3 regions of the Microbacterium sp. NPDC056003 genome follow, and region 2 is predicted to be linked to each of the others. Evidence: predicted binding sites of a transcription regulator. Region 2 holds the regulator's gene; each other region holds the start of a gene.
What was found. The regulator HrcA, encoded in region 2, represses chaperone genes, less so after heat shock. The targets are predictions, from matches to a motif close to TTNGCACTCGNNNNNNNCGAGTGCNAA.
Positions count from the first base shown of each region.

Region 1: the regulator HrcA is predicted to act here: its motif matches at 1,928-1,954, upstream of ACFC1W_RS08605 (Hsp20/alpha crystallin family protein).
Region 3: the regulator HrcA is predicted to act here: its motif matches at 2,377-2,403, upstream of groES (co-chaperone GroES).

Region 1 is NZ_JBHJXQ010000001.1:1,900,314-1,905,544, reverse strand. It holds gene ACFC1W_RS08615 (TetR family transcriptional regulator) at 1-199, opposite strand, end outside; gene ACFC1W_RS08610 (DUF2804 domain-containing protein) at 271-1,263, opposite strand; gene ACFC1W_RS08605 (Hsp20/alpha crystallin family protein) at 1,389-1,856, opposite strand; gene ACFC1W_RS08600 (L-serine ammonia-lyase, iron-sulfur-dependent, subunit alpha) at 1,981-3,600, opposite strand; gene ACFC1W_RS08595 (alpha/beta fold hydrolase) at 3,708-4,508, opposite strand; gene ACFC1W_RS08590 (VOC family protein) at 4,549-4,914, opposite strand; gene ACFC1W_RS08585 (hypothetical protein) at 5,055-5,231, shown strand, end outside.
Region 2 is NZ_JBHJXQ010000002.1:335,717-340,947, forward strand. It holds gene ACFC1W_RS10915 (HIT domain-containing protein) at 1-308, opposite strand, end outside; gene ACFC1W_RS10920 (16S rRNA (uracil(1498)-N(3))-methyltransferase) at 391-1,125, opposite strand; gene dnaJ (molecular chaperone DnaJ) at 1,129-2,244, opposite strand; gene hrcA (heat-inducible transcriptional repressor HrcA) at 2,299-3,339, opposite strand; gene hemW (radical SAM family heme chaperone HemW) at 3,436-4,653, opposite strand; gene ACFC1W_RS10940 (DUF1990 family protein) at 4,661-5,231, opposite strand, start outside.
Region 3 is NZ_JBHJXQ010000001.1:705,428-710,658, reverse strand. It holds gene ACFC1W_RS03300 (LuxR C-terminal-related transcriptional regulator) at 1-1,050, opposite strand, end outside; gene ACFC1W_RS03295 (Hsp70 family protein) at 1,072-2,247, opposite strand; gene groES (co-chaperone GroES) at 2,485-2,781, shown strand; gene rarD (EamA family transporter RarD) at 3,052-3,963, shown strand; gene ACFC1W_RS03280 (metal-sensitive transcriptional regulator) at 3,996-4,325, opposite strand; gene ACFC1W_RS03275 (heavy metal translocating P-type ATPase) at 4,309-5,231, opposite strand, start outside.

The DNA of each region.
Region 1 (5,231 bases), on a different contig from region 2:
CCTTGGTGCCGAAGTGGTGGTGGATCAGCGCCGAGTCGACGCCGGCGCGCGCCGCGATCCCGCGGATCGTCGCGCCGTCGTAGCCGGCGCTGCCGAACTCCTCGATCGCGGCCGCGAGGATGCGGTCGCGCGCGTCCGACTCGCCTGCCCGGGGTCGACCGCGGCGCCGCTTCGGCGCGGGAACGACGTACTCCACCACGCGCTCAGCCTACGACCGCCCCTCCGACACGGGCCACCGCGCGGCGGAGGGCACGGAGCAACGGCATCCGCTCACCAGCGGTTGTGCACCTCTTCCGCCCAGCCGGTGATGCCGTCGAACGCGATCTCCTCGCCCTCGGCGGTGCGGAACGTGCCGCTCCACGTTCCGAAGCACTGATCGGTGCTCGATGCGACGACGCCGAGATCGGTGCGAGTGCGCTTGTCGTAGAAGGGCGCGAAGGATGCCTCGAGCCCCCCGCCCGACACCCGCCACGGCTGCCGCCAGCGCCAGAGGTCGTAATCCCAGGCGAGCTCGTCATGGATCTTGTGAAGCCGGCCGTCGATGAGCATCGAGTTCTCGGTCGAGCCGGTTCCCTCGGTCCACCTGCCGCCGACCTGGATGCCGATGACCCGACCATCGGAGACGCCGGAGCCCGCTCCCCAGTTCCAGCGGATGTCATAGGGCCAGCGGCCGCGGCCGTGGTCGAGCACGGCCCAGGACTCCCCGGCCGGCACGTCGAAGACCTCGCCGTCGAACGCGACGCGTCCCGACGCCGGTCGCGCGACATCCTTCACGGTGTACTGGAACCGACGCCTGCTCCACGGCACGACGACGGCGAGGCGCTCGTGGGCCTCCGGCAGCTCGGCGACGACGTCGAAGGACGCACGGTGCGTCGCCGCGCGCAGCCGGGTGCCTCCGTCGACCTCGTCGATGTCGATCGCCAGATCCTTCGCCCGCGCTCGGGACGGACCCTGCTCGAGGCTCGACGGCAGCGTCGCCCGGCCGAGTACGGCCGAGACGTTCGTGCCGATCGCGCGCTGCGTCGCGCGGTCGAACACCCACACCTCGCTGACCGCCGCGTAGTCGATCGACGACACTGTCAGCGCCATGATGTGCGTCGGGGTGATGACGTTCCAGTACTCCCACCGCTTGTTGCGGCCCCACCCGCGCCCGATTCCGCGGGTGTCGACGAGCGGCCGCCTGGCCCATCCGATCGCGTCGGGATTCAGCTCGCCGTTCGGGAGCGTCAACGGCACCGGGGTGGTCAGTTCGCGTTCGGACACGGCTCGATCCTAGGCACGCACGACACCGCCCCGCGGCCGGAGGGCTGCGGGGCGGTGGCCGGCGTCAGAAACCGGGATCACCCGGGTCACGGGTAGCCGGGGATGGCCGGGTCGTCGCTGTGCGCTCACTGCTCGATCGGCTGCGGCTCCTCGCGGCTCTCCTGCGCGGTGATGGTCTGTGCTCCGGCGCCGGCTCCGGCGCTGGAGCGGACCTCGATCTTGCGCGGCTTGGCCTTCTCGCTCACCGGGATCGTGACGCTCAGCACACCGTTGCTGTAGTCGGCGGTGATGCTGTCGGTGTCGATGCCTTGACCGAGGTTGAGCTGCCGCAGGAAGCTCACGGCCTCGCGTTCGCGGGTGATCCACTTCACACCTTCGCCCGTGGTGAGCGACCGCTCGGCGCGGATCGTCAGCAGCTGCCCGTCGACGTCGATGTCGACCGATCCGGGGTCGATTCCCGGCATGTCGGCGGTGAGCACGTAGTGGTCGCCGTCGCGGTAGAGGTCCATCGGCATGCGGCGGGGTCCGCGGCGCCCCTCCATGAGGCTCGACGCGAGGCGGTCGAAGTCGCGGAACGGGTCGTACGTGGCCATTGTCTACTCCTTCTGTTGCGATGTGGGGGTTGATCTGAGAGTTGAGTCGAGTCGACTCAACTAATCACAGATTAGCACTCTCACATCGAGAGTGCCAGCCTCTTCATCGCCCGAAGGATGTCGGTCAGCACTCGATGACGTTCACCGCGAGGCCGCCCTCGCTCGTCTCCTTGTACTTGTGCGACATGTCGATCCCGGTCTGGCGCATCGTCTCGACGACCGCATCGAGAGAGACGTAGTGCGAGCCGTCGCCACGCAGCGCGAGCCGGGCCGCCGTCACCGCCGTGGACGCGGCGATCGCATTGCGCTCGATGCAGGGGATCTGCACGAGGCCCCCGACCGGATCGCACGTAAGGCCGAGGTGGTGCTCCATCGCGATCTCCGCGGCGTTCTCGATCTGCCGGTTGGTGCCACCCATCACGGCGGTCAGCCCGCCCGCCGCCATCGCGCACGCCGATCCCACCTCGGCCTGACAGCCGCCCTCCGCCCCCGAGATCGACGCGTTGGCCTTGAATAGCGAGCCCAGGGCGCTGGCCGTGAGGAGGAATCGGCGGATGCCACGGCGACGGTTCGCTTCGGCGACTGCCGCGTCATCCCACCCGGACGTCTCGTCCGGCGCCGCGGCGTGCCCGTCGTAGCCGAGCAGCGCACTGCCCACGAGCTCGCCGTACGGAGTGACGGCGTTGCCGGCGCCGAGACCGGAGTCGGCGAGGAACCGCCACCAGTACATCGCCACGGCGGGAAGGATGCCGGCCGCCCCGTTCGTCGGAGCGGTGACGACGCGGCCTCCCGCGGCGTTCTCCTCGTTCACGGCGAGCGCGAACGCACCCAGCCACTCGCCCGGAAGCTCACGGCGTCCGTCCGACTCGGCCTCGTCGAGCTGCACGCGGATGGCTCCGGCCCGGCGCTTCACCTGAAGCATGCCGGGAAGCACGCCCTCGGCGTGGAGTCCCGCGTCGACACACCCCGCCATGGCGTCCCAGATGGCATCGAGCCCGCTGGCGATGTGCTCGTCATCGCGCAGCGCCTCCTCGTTGATGCGGGCGAGCTCGGCGATCGTCAGCCCGTGTTCGTCGCACAGTGCGAGCAGCTCCTCGGCCGACCCGTAATCCAATGGGAAGCTCGCCGTCCGTACGCGCGGCGGCTCGCCTTCGCGCCGGATGAATCCGCCGCCGACCGAGTAGTAGGTCTCGCGCAGCACGAGTCCGGGGCCGTCGGCGGCGTGCTCGAGGGCGGTCGCGGCGGCACCTGCACCGAGCGCGTAAGCGGCACCGGTCTCGCGGACGGCGGCGGTCGCGGCATCCGCTCCGATCCGTCTCGGGCGTCCGCCGCGTGTCGTCGACCAGGCTTCGAGGGTCATGGCGTTCGGATGCCCGGGCAGCCGGGTGCGCGGCTCGAAGACGACGTCGTCCTTCGCGAAGGGGATCGGGTGCGTCCCCGCCAGCGGCAGCTCCGCACCCTCGCGCCACGCGGCCCACGCCGAGCGCACGGCGTCGGGATCGACGGTCTCGGGTTCGAGGCCCATGAGTCCGGCGACGACGGCGTCGGGCGTGCCATGGCCGATGCCCGTGGCGCCCAGCGAGCCGTACAGAGTGCACGTCACGCGAGCGACGGAGTCGAGGAGGCCCTCCTCGCGCAGACGGACGACGAAGTCGAGGGCGGCCCGCATGGGACCGACCGTGTGGGAGCTCGAGGGTCCTACACCGATGGAGAACAGCTCGAACGCCGAGACGTAGGCGCTCACTCCTCCAGGCTACGCGGTCGCGCCGACAGAATGCCCCCCGTGATCACATCGAGATGAGCACGATGTCTCAGGCACCACCCTCGACGTGCGCACAGTGGCGCAGCGGCTCAATCGTGTGTGAAGAAGCCCACCGCGGCCCGGCGGAAGTCGCGCGACCCCGGGGCATTGAAGTGGTGACGGTCGGGCAGCTCCACGAAGTCTCCGTGCGGTGTCGCCGCGGCGAGCGCGCGCGACCGCTCGAGGATCGCATCCTCCGAGCCGGTCGCGAACAGGATCGTCTGCTGCGGCGGCCGATCGGGATCGGGATCGGCGTCGCCGAGGCGCATGCCCTCCGCCAGCGCGACGAGGGCGCGCAGATCGTTGCCTGGCACCCGCTCGGCCAGCGTCACGTAGTTGCGCGTGACCTGGTCCTCGACGGGCGTGCCGTGTTCGGCGTAGGCGCGGGCCTGCTCGATCTGCAGGCGCGCGAGCGGGCGTCCGTCGGGGATGCCGCCGAGCACGGCCCGCTCGACGTGCTCGGGCGCGTTCACCGCGAGCTGCCACCCGACGCGCGCGCCGAGCGAGTAGCCCGCATAGAACACCGAGGCGAGGAGGTACGTGTCGAGCACGGCCACCAGGTCGGCCGTGAGTGCATCCATGCCGTACGCCTCGGGCTCGTGCGGCTTGTCGCTGAGACCGTGACCGCGCTGATCCACTCCGAGCACGCGGAAGCCCGCGCGGGTGAGGTCACGGACCCAGCCGGTGTTCACCCAGTTGTCGCGGCAGCTCGACGCGAACCCGTGCACGCACAGCACGGTCGGGCCGCCGTCATCCTCTCCCCACGAGTACGTGGCCAGGCGGTGCCCCTCCGCCGACATGACGAACTGCGGGGCGGGCATCTCGGTGAGGGCGGGGAACGCGGCATCCACTCGCCCATTCTTGCGCGGGATGCATGCCGCGTCGCCACCTCTACGGACGCTGGAACGCGATCAGCCCGACGGTGTTGCCCTCGGGGTCCCGCAGGAACGCCTGCCATTCGTCGTGTCCGGCCGGGCCGAGCGTGTCGTCCTCGTGACGGAAGATGACGTGCGGATGCGAGACCACCTCGGCGAGGCCGCCGAGGCGCTCGATCACCTCGTGGACGTTGGGCACGCGCAGGTAGATCAGGGACGACGGCGCGTTCCGGTCGAGCAGCAGGCGCACCCCGTCCAGGTCGAAGAACAGCAGTCCGGGCGGATCGAACCGCGCTGTCGGCTCGGTCTGGAGCAGCGCGGAGTAGAAGTCCGCTGCGCGGTCGAGATCGTCGGCATGCTGAGCGATCTGCACGAGTTCCATGGCGGACATTCTCACGCGAGCGGATGCCGCGCACCAGCGCCCTCGTGGCCCTCGACCGAGCCGCGCCGGACGTCACGCCTCTTCCGGTCGGCGGTGGCGTGCGCAAGAGTAAGCCTCATCGAGCAAACCGGAGGTCGATCATGCTCTTCGCTCTCTACATCATCCTGCTCCTCGGCGGCATGTATCTGGTGGGCATCTCGTTCGCGTCGCCCATCCTGCCGGGCCTGGTGTTCATCGCCGGGATCCTGTGCATCACCGCCGCGGTGGCTGTGCCGATCACGATCCAGCGCGCCGACAGCGGCGTGCATCGCTCGCGC
Region 2 (5,231 bases):
ACGTGGGCGTGCACGTGGAAGACGGTCTGGCCCGCATTCGGACCGGTGTTGAAGATCAGACGGAAGTCGCCGTCGGCGTGCTCGGCCGCCAGGCTGTTGGCGAGGCCGACCATCTCGGCCATCAGCTCGGGGTCGCCCGCGGCGAGCTCGACGACGTTGCGGTACTCCTGTGTCTTGGGGATCACCAGAAGGTGCACCGGCGCCTTGGGCGCGATGTCGCGGATGGCGAACGTGTTCTCGGTCTCGGCGATGATCTCGGACGGGATCTCCCCGTTGCGGATGCGCGTGAAGATCGATGGCTCGCTCATCCCGCAAGTCTACCGACGAGGGTCCGGCGTGGGTCGGACGGGTCGAGGCAGCTTGGGCTGGTGTGGGCGGCGCGAAGTCCGCTCACCACCGGCCGAGCGAGGCGCTCACGACAGCCAGCGCCGCCGGGCCGGCCGTCGACGTGCGCAGCACGCTCTCGCCGAGGCGGACGAGCACGGCCCCCGAGGTTTCGAGGTCGGCGAGCTCATCCGGCGCAATGCCGCCCTCGGGGCCGACCACGAGCAGCACGTCCGATTCCTCGCCGGCGAGGTCGACGCCGGTGAGACGCGCGGTGCCGGTCGGTTCGAGGACGAGGGTGCGGGATGCCGCGGCCCGGCGCAGCAGCTCGCGGGTCGTCACCAGCGGCGAGACCTCGGGGATCCACGCGCGATGCGCCTGCTTGGCCGCCTCGCGCACGATCGTCGCCCAGCGGGCGCGGCCCTTCTCGGCCTTCGCGGCGTCCCATCGCGACACGCTGCGAGAGGCCTGCCAGGGCACGATCTCGTCGATCCCGAGTTCGGTCGCCGCCTGGACGGCGAGCTCGTCGCGGTCGCCCTTGGCGAGCGCCTGCACGAGCACGACGCGCGGACGTGGGGCCGCGGCATCCGTTCGCGATTCGATCCTCACCACGACCTCGCGCGGCGCGACCGACGCGCACCGGCCCGTCAGCCAGGCGCCGCGGCCGTCGCCGACCGTGACCTCCTCGCCGACGCGCACGCGCCGGACCGACGCGGCGTGGTGCGCCTCCGCACCCGTGAGCACCACGGTGTCGCCGGGACCGGCGCCGGTCGGCTCATCGAGAACGAAGTGCAGTACCACCCGTCAACCCCGGAACCGGTCGCGCAGCTTGGCGAACAGACCCTGGTGGAACTCGGACAGCCGGGGCGGCGGTGCCTTCGTGCGCTTGGCGAAGTCCTCGATGAGGGCGCGCTCCTTGCCGTCGAGGCGCGTCGGGGTGACCACGTGCACGCCGACTCGCAGGTCGCCGCGCTGGGTGCCGCGCAGCGGCGTGATGCCGCGGCCCTTGATCGTGAGCACGTCGCCGGCCTGCACGCCCGGGCGGATCTCGAGCTCGACCGGTCCGTCGAGCGACTGGATGGTCGTCGTCGTGCCGAGGATCGCGTCGGGCATCGACACCTCGAGCGTCGCCAGCAGGTCATCGCCGTCGCGACTGAAGACCTCGTGGGGCGTGACGTTCACCTCGATGTAGAGGTCGCCGTTGGGGCCGCCGGCGGGACCGACCTCGCCGGATCCGGGAAGCTGCAGCCGCAGGCCGGTCTCGACACCGGCGGGGATGTCGAGCGACACGGTGCGGCGCGCGCGCACGCGGCCCTGTCCCTGGCACGTCGCGCACGGGTACGGGATGGTCGTGCCGTAGCCCTGGCAGACGTTGCACGGCTGGTTGGTGAGCACGTTGCCGAGCAGGCTGCGCACCTGGCGCTGCACGTGGCCGGTGCCGTGGCAGATGTCGCACGTGACCGGCGTCGTGCCGGGCTGGCAGCACGAGCCCTGACACGTGTCGCACAGCACGGCCGTGTCGACCTCGATGTCACGGTGGACGCCGAAGACGACGTCGCCCAGCTCGAGGGTCACGCGCACGAGGGCGTCCTGGCCGCGCTCGCGCCGTGACCGCGGACGACCCGCACGCCCGCCGCCGCCACCGGCCGCGCCGAAGAACGTCTCGAAGATGTCGTTGAAGCCGCCGAACCCGCCGGCACCGCCGAACGGGCTGTCGGTGCCGCCCATGTCGTAGCGGGCGCGCTGATCGGGGTCGCTCAGCACGTCGTACGCGTGCGTGACGAGCTTGAACCGCTCGGATGCCTCTTCGCCCGGGTTGACGTCGGGGTGCAGCTCCCGCGCCAGGCGCCGGTACGCCTTCTTGATCTCGTCGAGGGATGCGTCCTTCGAGACGCCGAGGACCTCGTAGTGGTCAGCCACATTCGCCTTCCTGCCCGCGGAAGCCCGCGGGGATCGTTCGTGTGCGCGTCCGCGTCAGCGGCTGCTCTCGTCTTCCTCGAGCATCCGCGTGAGGTAGCGCGCGACGGCTCTGACCGCCGCGAGGTTGGTGGGGTAGTCCATGCGGGTCGGGCCCATGATTCCGACCCGGGCGCGCGATCCGGTCGCGTCGTAGTCGCTGGCGACGACCGAGGCCTCCGACAGCCCGAAGGGCTCGTTCTCGCGTCCGATGCTGGCGGCGAGACCCTTCTCGTCGGCGACCATCTCGCCCATCAGCCGCAGGATCGTGACCTGCTCCTCGATCGCCTCGAGGAGCGGGTAGATGCTGCCGCGGAAGTCGGCCTCGCGACGGGCCAGCGTCGCGCTGCCCGCCATGACCAGCTTGTCCTGGCGGAACTCGTCGAGCTCCTCGGCGACCACGCGCACGATCTCAGCCGTCGCCGCCTCGTGAGGCGCGGTCATGACCGCGGCGTTGTCGAGACGCTCGGCGATGCGGGTGAGTCCGTCGCGCACCGACCGGCCGACCAGCAGCGTGCCGAGCTCGGCGCGGATGCGCGCGAGGTCGGCCTCGTCGAACTCGTCGCGCACGAAGGCCATCCGCTGCGAGACGCGGCCGGTGTCGGTGACCACGATCACGAGCATCCGCCCGCCGCCGAGCTGCACGAGTTCGACGTGGGTCACGTTCGCGCGGGCGAACGACGGGTACTGCACGATCGCAACCTGACCGGTCAGCTGGGTGAGTGCGCGGACGGTGCGCGCCAGAACGTCGTCGAGGTCGCCCGGCCCCTCGAGGAACGAGGTGATCGCCGTGCGCTGCGCCGTGGAGAGCGGGCGCACGTCGGCGAGGTGGTCGACGAAGACGCGGTAGCCCTTGTCGGTGGGCACGCGACCCGACGACGTGTGCGGGGCCGCGATGAGCTCTTCGTCCTCGAGCAGGGCCATGTCGTTGCGGATGGTCGCCGCCGACACGCCGAACGCGTGCCGCTCGACGATCGCCTTGCTGCCGACCGGCTCGCGCGTGTCGACGTAGTCCTCGACGATCGCGCGCAGCACCTGGAGCCCTCGCTCGCTGACCATCCCGCCTCCTCACGCCGCTGCTGGCACTCGCATGACTGGAGTGCCAATTCTACCGGATGCCCCGACCCGCGGCCGGGAGCGTGACGGTCGTATCCGCTACTCGGTGAGGGCGCGCACGACGGCGTCGGCGAGCAGGCGGCCGCGCAATGTGAGCACGATCCGGCCGTGGAGCGCCGTGGGCCCGTCGACGAGCCCGTCCGCGATGAGCGCCGCGACCGCCCGGCGCCCCTCTCCGAGCAACTCCGAGACGGGCAGCCCCTCGCGGATGCGCGTGCGCAGCAGCACGTTCTCCAGCGTCCGCGCCTCCACATCGGGCACCTCGCGAGCGGCGGCCGGGGACTCCCCCGCCGCAAGGCGCTGCGCGTACGCGGCGGGGTGCTTGACGTTCCAGAACCGCACGCCGGCGATGTGACTGTGCGCACCGGGGCCGAAGCCCCACCAGTCGGTCCCCTGCCAGTACGCCAGGTTGTGCTGCGAGCGCTGGTGGACGCCGCGCGACCAGTTCGACACCTCGTACCAATCGAAGCCGGCCGCCGCGAGCAGCTCGTCGGCGAGCTCGTACATGTCCGCCTGAAGGTCGTCGTCGGGCGCAGGCACTTCGCCACGGCGGATCTGCCGGGCGAGCTTCGTGCCGTCCTCGATGATCAGCGCATACGCCGACACGTGGTCGGGCGCGAGGCCGATCGCGGTGTCGAGCGACGCACGCCAGTCGTCGAGCGACTCCCCCGGCGCACCGTAGATGAGGTCGATGCTCACATCGAGGCCGGCGGCGCGCGCTGCGGCGACCGCGGTGCGCACGTTCGCCGGATCATGGGTGCGGTCGAGCGCCGCGAGCACGTGGGGAACGGCCGACTGCATTCCGATGGAAAGACGCGTGACTCCGGATGCCGCGAGCTCGGCCGCGACCGCATCGGTGACCGTGTCGGGGTTGGCCTCGACCGTGACCTCGGCGCCCTCGGCGATGCCGAACGCCTCGCGCACGCCGTCGAGCATGCGGCCGAGGTCGCCGGGCGGGAGCAGTGTCGGGGTGCCGCCGCCGAAGAAGACCGTCGACGCGGGGCGCAGCGGTCCGGTGCGCTCCAGCACGCCGCGCGCCAGCGCGACCTCGCGCAGCAGGGTGTCGGCGTACTGATCCTGGCGTGCGCCGCGCAGCTCGTCGGACGTGTACGTGTTGAAGTCGCAGTAGCCGCAGCGCACGCGGCAGAACGGCACGTGCAGGTACACGCCGAACGGCGTCGTCGCGTCGATCGCCGTGCCCGGAGGGAACGAGCCGTCGGCGGGGACCGGCTCGCCGAGGGGAAGCGCGGAGCCCATCAGCAGCTCACGCGGGCGTCGTGTACAGCGGCGAGATCGCCCGCAGGTACCGCGTGAAGAGCTCGCGCCGGCGTCGGCGGATCAGGCCGGGCAGCAGCCGGTAGACGAACGACGACGGCGCATCGAAGGCGCGCACGGTGAACCACACCTCGTCGTTGTCGTGCCAGTCGAGCATGAACGACTCCTCGCCGCTCACGACGGAATCGCCGACCGTGCCGAGGGCGAAGCCGATGCGCCGCGGCTCTTCGACCGCGAAGATGACGCGCAGCTCGGCATCGGCCCGCAGCCCGCGCACGCGACCGTCCACGCGGATCGTCGTGCCCGCGCCGACGTACGGCGTGCCGTCGGCGTCGTAGCGGAGATCGGACTCGGAGCGGCTGGGTGCGATCGGGTTGCCCTCGCCGTCGAAGCTCACGCCGGAGTACATCGGGCCGGAGGCCGGACGCACGTCCTTCACGGTGAGCCCGGCACCGCGCTGCGCGGTCCACGACATCAGCGCCTCGCCGGCGCCCTGGAATCGCGCCTCACCGCTGCCGATGCGCCATGACTCCTCCGCGGGGATGCTCCGCTCCGGCGGG
Region 3 (5,231 bases), on a different contig from region 2:
ATCGACATCGCCGAGCGCCCAGAAGGCCTCGGCCCTGCGGACCGCGACCGTCACAGCATCCGCCCCGCACTCTCCAGCTCGCCGGTAGAGCTCGCCGGCATTCAAGGGGTCGGCGTGAAGCGTCGACGCCGCCTCCCGCAGCAGGGCATCGGCCAGGCGTGCATCGCGGATGCCGCGGAGCGACCGTGTCCGGTCGTCGTCGGTCCCGATGGCACCGGCTTCCAGAAGCCGATCGACAGGGGTGATGGCGCGGACCGCGGAACGGACGACGGGCACGACCTCGCCGTTCTGGAGTAGGAGCCCTTCCGCATGAGCCGCCAGAACCCGCGCGCGGACCTCCGGTGTCCATGTGGCCGACCTCGGCGCGCGGAGGCTCAGGGACTGGACGATATCGCGGATCTCCGGCTCGAGCTCGAGCAGGCGGTAGGCGATCACCTCGCCCAGCGACTCGATGATCTCGCCGTGGTCCGGTGCGCTCACGCAGCGGGCATCGTCGTGGATGGCGAGTGCTTCGGCCACGAGCCATGCCGTTCCGCCGGTCAAGGTGAGGATGCTCTGTACGCACGCGCTGTCCCGGGCGGGGCCGCCGGGCCACGCATCTCGCAGGTCACCGGCGACGAGGTGTCCGAGAACGATCGGCGGCTCGGAGCGCTCCAGCGCGCGGGTGATCTCGTGAAGCCGCTCCGAAGGGGGCCACGGTCGTCGGGCGACGACGATGCCTGCATCCGGGTCGTCGACCCGGTCGGCGATCCACGCCAAGGCACCGTCGTCGAGAAGGTGCGCATCGTCGACGAGAACGACCGTCTCCGGCGGCGTCTCGTCCGAAGGGCGGCGCGACGCAAGCGCCAGAGTCGTCGTCCCGCGGTGGGCGAGGGAGCGGTGGAGATGGTGCAGAAGCGCTGTCTTGCCGGACCCCGCGGGTCCGATGACCAGTCCCCGGATGGGCCGGCCCGTGTGGGCGACGATGGTCTCGACTCGGGTGACGGCGAGTCTCGGCCATCGCCCTGGTGCGTTCGGGAGCAGGGGTTCGGGGATCGGCGTCTGGGACATGGGCTCGGTCGGGGGCTGGCGTCATGTCAGGGCGGGAGTATGCCGGAACCACCGCCACCGCGAGGCCGGCGCTGCCGCCGGCGCAGGGGGTGGCTCTTCGACCGGACGGCTGTCGGTCCCGGTGTCGACGACCTGGGAGCTGTCTCCGCGCAGACGCAGCTCGGCCGTGCGGTGCGCGGCGCCGAGAACTGCGGCCGCCTTCGGATCGACGTCGACCGCGAGGGGGCGGTCGAGGCGTTCGGAGAGGAGCTGCGTGATACGCGGGATGCGGGACGAGCCGCCGATCATCAGGATCGCGTCGACGTCTTCGACATCGAGCCCGGAGCCCTCGAGCGACCGGGTCAGGGCCTCGACTGTGCGCACCACCCCGGGTTCGATCATGGCCTCGAACTCCGCCCGGGTGAGTCGCACCGAGACGTGATGACCTTCGACGAGGACGGGTATGGTCGTCTCGCTGTCGAACGAGAGCGCTTCTTTCGCATCGGTGCACTCTCGCCGCAAGGCCTTCAGGCCGAGCATCGAGCCCTCGCCCAGCATGTGCGTCTCGACACCGGCAGCGGTGATCACGTGCTGGAAGACCGCGTCGTCGAAGTGCGAGCCCCCGAAGTCGTCGAAGCTCGTCGGCTCTCCGACGGTGGCGACACGGTCATCGCGATCCTTTCGCACGACGACGGCATCGAACGTTCCGCCGCCGAGGTCGTACACGGCGATGGCGTGGTCGGCAGGCAGCGGATGTGTGGTCTCGTAGTGGCGCGCCGCAGCCTCAGCGACCGGGAGCACATCCACGTGCGGCCACCCTTCCCGCACCAGAGAGGCCGCGATGAGCTCGTGGCGGTATGAACCCCATGCCTGGGGCGCCGTCACAGCCAGCGCTGCGGGCGCCGTGCCCTGGCGCTCCGTCACCGCATCGACCACCCAGGAGATCACGCGGGCGAAGAGCTCGTCGGCCCGAACGCGTCGATCGCCCACGAGGAAGGGGACGTCATCTCCGATCCGGCGGACGAATCCGCGGAGGAGGCGACCGGGATTCGTCAGGCCCCGTCGGTCCGCGGCGTCGCCGAACACGAGCTCGCCTTCGGTGACGAAAGCCGCGCTCGCCGCAGTGTCGGCCGCGCGTCCCAGCCGGAACGGGGCGACCCGGACATCGCCCACCGGCGAGACGTGCGCAGTCGCGGCCGCGATGCGGCTGGTTCCCACGTCAACTGCGACACAGTACGGCGCTGTCATTCGAGTGTCCTGCCCCCAGGTTCGGACGCGGGCCCCTGGGGCCCAGCTCAGGTCTACCACCTCGTCCCGGACTTCGCGAGGGGCCCGACCGTCACGTGGTTGGCACTCACGTTGCGTGAGTGCCAGCGCATCCCTAGACTTGAAGTAAGCACTCTCACCATCAGAGTGCTAACGAGTCTTCAGTCTCAAGGAAAGAAGAGGTAGACCGTGTCGGTTTCCATCAAGCCGCTCGAGGACCGCATCGTCATCAAGCAGGTCGAGGCCGAGCAGACCACCGCGAGTGGCCTCGTCATCCCCGACACTGCCAAGGAGAAGCCGCAGGAGGGCGAAGTCGTCGCCGTCGGCCCCGGCCGCATCGACGACAACGGCAACCGTGTTCCGCTCGACGTCGCCGTCGGTGACCGCGTGCTCTACAGCAAGTACGGCGGAACCGAGGTCAAGTTCGGCGCCGACGAGTTCCTCGTCCTGTCTGCTCGCGACGTCCTGGCTGTCGTCGTCCGCTGACATCGCGTACATCGCACAGACGAGAGGGTCGGATGCTTCGGCATCCGGCCCTCTCGTCTTTCCGTGTGACAGCCGCGGGTGGCAGGAATCCGCCGGAGGTCGGCAGGCCGGCGTGGGCGCCCGACCCGCGCAGCGGACCGGGCGCGATCCGTGCGGGCATAGGCTGAATCGGTGAGCCACGAGTCGTCGTCCCCGTCCGGTCGCGACGTGGCGGAGCCGCTCGACGACTCGACCGCGCTCGACCTCGGCGTCACGACCGGCAGCCACGGCATCGCCGCCGCCGCAGCCCGCGAACGCACGCTCGGCGGCGCCTACGCCCTGGGCGCGTACGCGCTGTGGGGCTTCCTTCCCCTGTACTTCCTGCTCCTCGCGCCCACCGGGCCGTGGGAGCTCGTCGCTTGGCGCATCCTGCTCTCGCTCGTCTTCTGCGCGTTGCTGCTCACGGTCACCCGCACGTGGCCCCGCCTTGTGGCGATCATGCGGCAGCCCCGGCTGCTCGGACTGACGGCGCTCGCCGGCGCCCTGATCTACGTCAACTGGCAGGTGTTCATCTACGGCGCCCTGACCGGGCACGTCATCGAGACCAGCCTGGGCTACTTCATCAACCCGATCGCCACGGTCCTGCTGGCGGTGCTGGTGCTGCGGGAGCGACTGCGGCCCACCCAGTGGGTGGCGATCGGCATCGCGGCGGGGGCCGTGCTGGTCATCGTGCTGGGCTACGGGTCCTTCCCGTGGATCGCTCTCGTGCTCGCGGCATCCTTCGGCACCTATGGGCTCGTCAAGAAGAAGGTCGGCCCGTCCGTCGACGCGGTGAGCGGGCTCACCCTCGAGACGATGTGGCTCACGCCGATCGCCGCCGTGATCCTCGTCATCGTCGGCGTCACCGGCGGACTCACCATGGGAGCGTACGGCTGGGAGCACGCCGTGCTCCTCAGCCTCACCGGCGTCGTCACCGCCGTGCCGCTGCTGCTGTTCGCGGCCGGCGCCCGGCGCGTCTCGCTCACCACGATCGGCCTGCTGCAGTTCGTCGCGCCGGTGATGCAGTTCCTCTCGGGTTGGCTCGTGCTCGGCGAGCCCATGCCGCTCGAGCGCTGGATCGGCTTCGGGCTCGTGTGGCTCGCGCTGATCATCCTGACGGTCGACTCCGTGCTCTACGCACGCCGCGTGCGCGCAGTGCGCTGACCGCCCGATCTGATCGTGGCGAGCCGGTGGGCTCAGCGGACCAGGCGCGCGATGGCCTGGGTGGCCTCGGTGATCTTGGCGTCGGCCTCAGCGCCGCCCAGCCGCGCGGCGTCCACCACGCAGTGACGGAGGTGGTCGTCGAGCAGGCCGACGGCGACCGCCTCGAGCGCGCTCGTCAGGGCGCTGATCTGCGTGAGGATGTCGATGCAGTACTTCTCGTCCTCGACCATCTTGTGGATGCCGCGGGCCTGGCCCTCGATGCGACGCAGACGGTTGAGGTACTTGTCCTTGTCGGTGATGTAGCCGTGGTGCGCGTGGTCGGCGGCGGCGACGGTCTCGATCGTGTCAGGCGTGGTGTTCACGGTGCACCTCCGGATGCGGGGCGGGGCGGGTGGAGTCGAGGGGAGCGGATGCCGCGGCGGCACTCGCGCGGCTGCGGAACGACCGCAGCCGCAGGCTGTTGCCGACGACGAAGACGCTGGACAGTGCCATCGCCCCGCCGGCGATCATCGGGTTCAGGAGTCCGAGTGCGGCCAGCGGGATCGCGGCCACGTTGTAGGCGAACGCCCAGAACAGGTTGACCTTGATCGTGCCGAGCGTCGCGCGTGACAGGCGGATCGCGTCGGCGGCGCTGCGCAGGTCGCCGCGCACGAGGGTGAGGTCGGACGCCTCGATCGCGGCATCCGTCCCCGTGCCCATGGCCAGCCCGAGGTCGGCCTGCGCGAGGGCGGCGGCGTCATTCACGCCGTCGCCCACCATCGCGACGACGCGCCCCTCGCCCTGCAGCTGTGCGACGACGGCCACCTTGTCGTGCGGCAGAACCTCGGCGATCACCTGGTCGATGCCGACCTCGTCGGCGACCGAGCGGGCGACGGCGGCGTTGTCTCCGGTGAGCAGCACGGTGCGCAGTCCGAGCGCACGCAGCTGCGAGACGGCTTCCCGGCTGGTCGGCTTCACCTCGTCGGCCACGACGAGCACGCCGTGCACCTCGGCATCCCAGGCGACGAGCACCGCGGTGCGTCCTCCCGCCTCCGCCGCGCGCTTCGCAGCCCCGAGTTCAGCCGGCAGCTTCAGCGCCCAGTCGGCGAGCAGAGCCTCGCGTCCGACGATGACCGCGCGCCCGTCGACGACACCCGTCACGCCCTTGCCGGGAACGCTCTGGAACGACTCGACGGCCGGGAGGTCGCCCGCTTCGGCACGCGCGTCGCGGGCGATGGCCTGGGCGATCGGATGCTCGGAGGCATCCTCGAGGGCTCCGGCCACCCGCA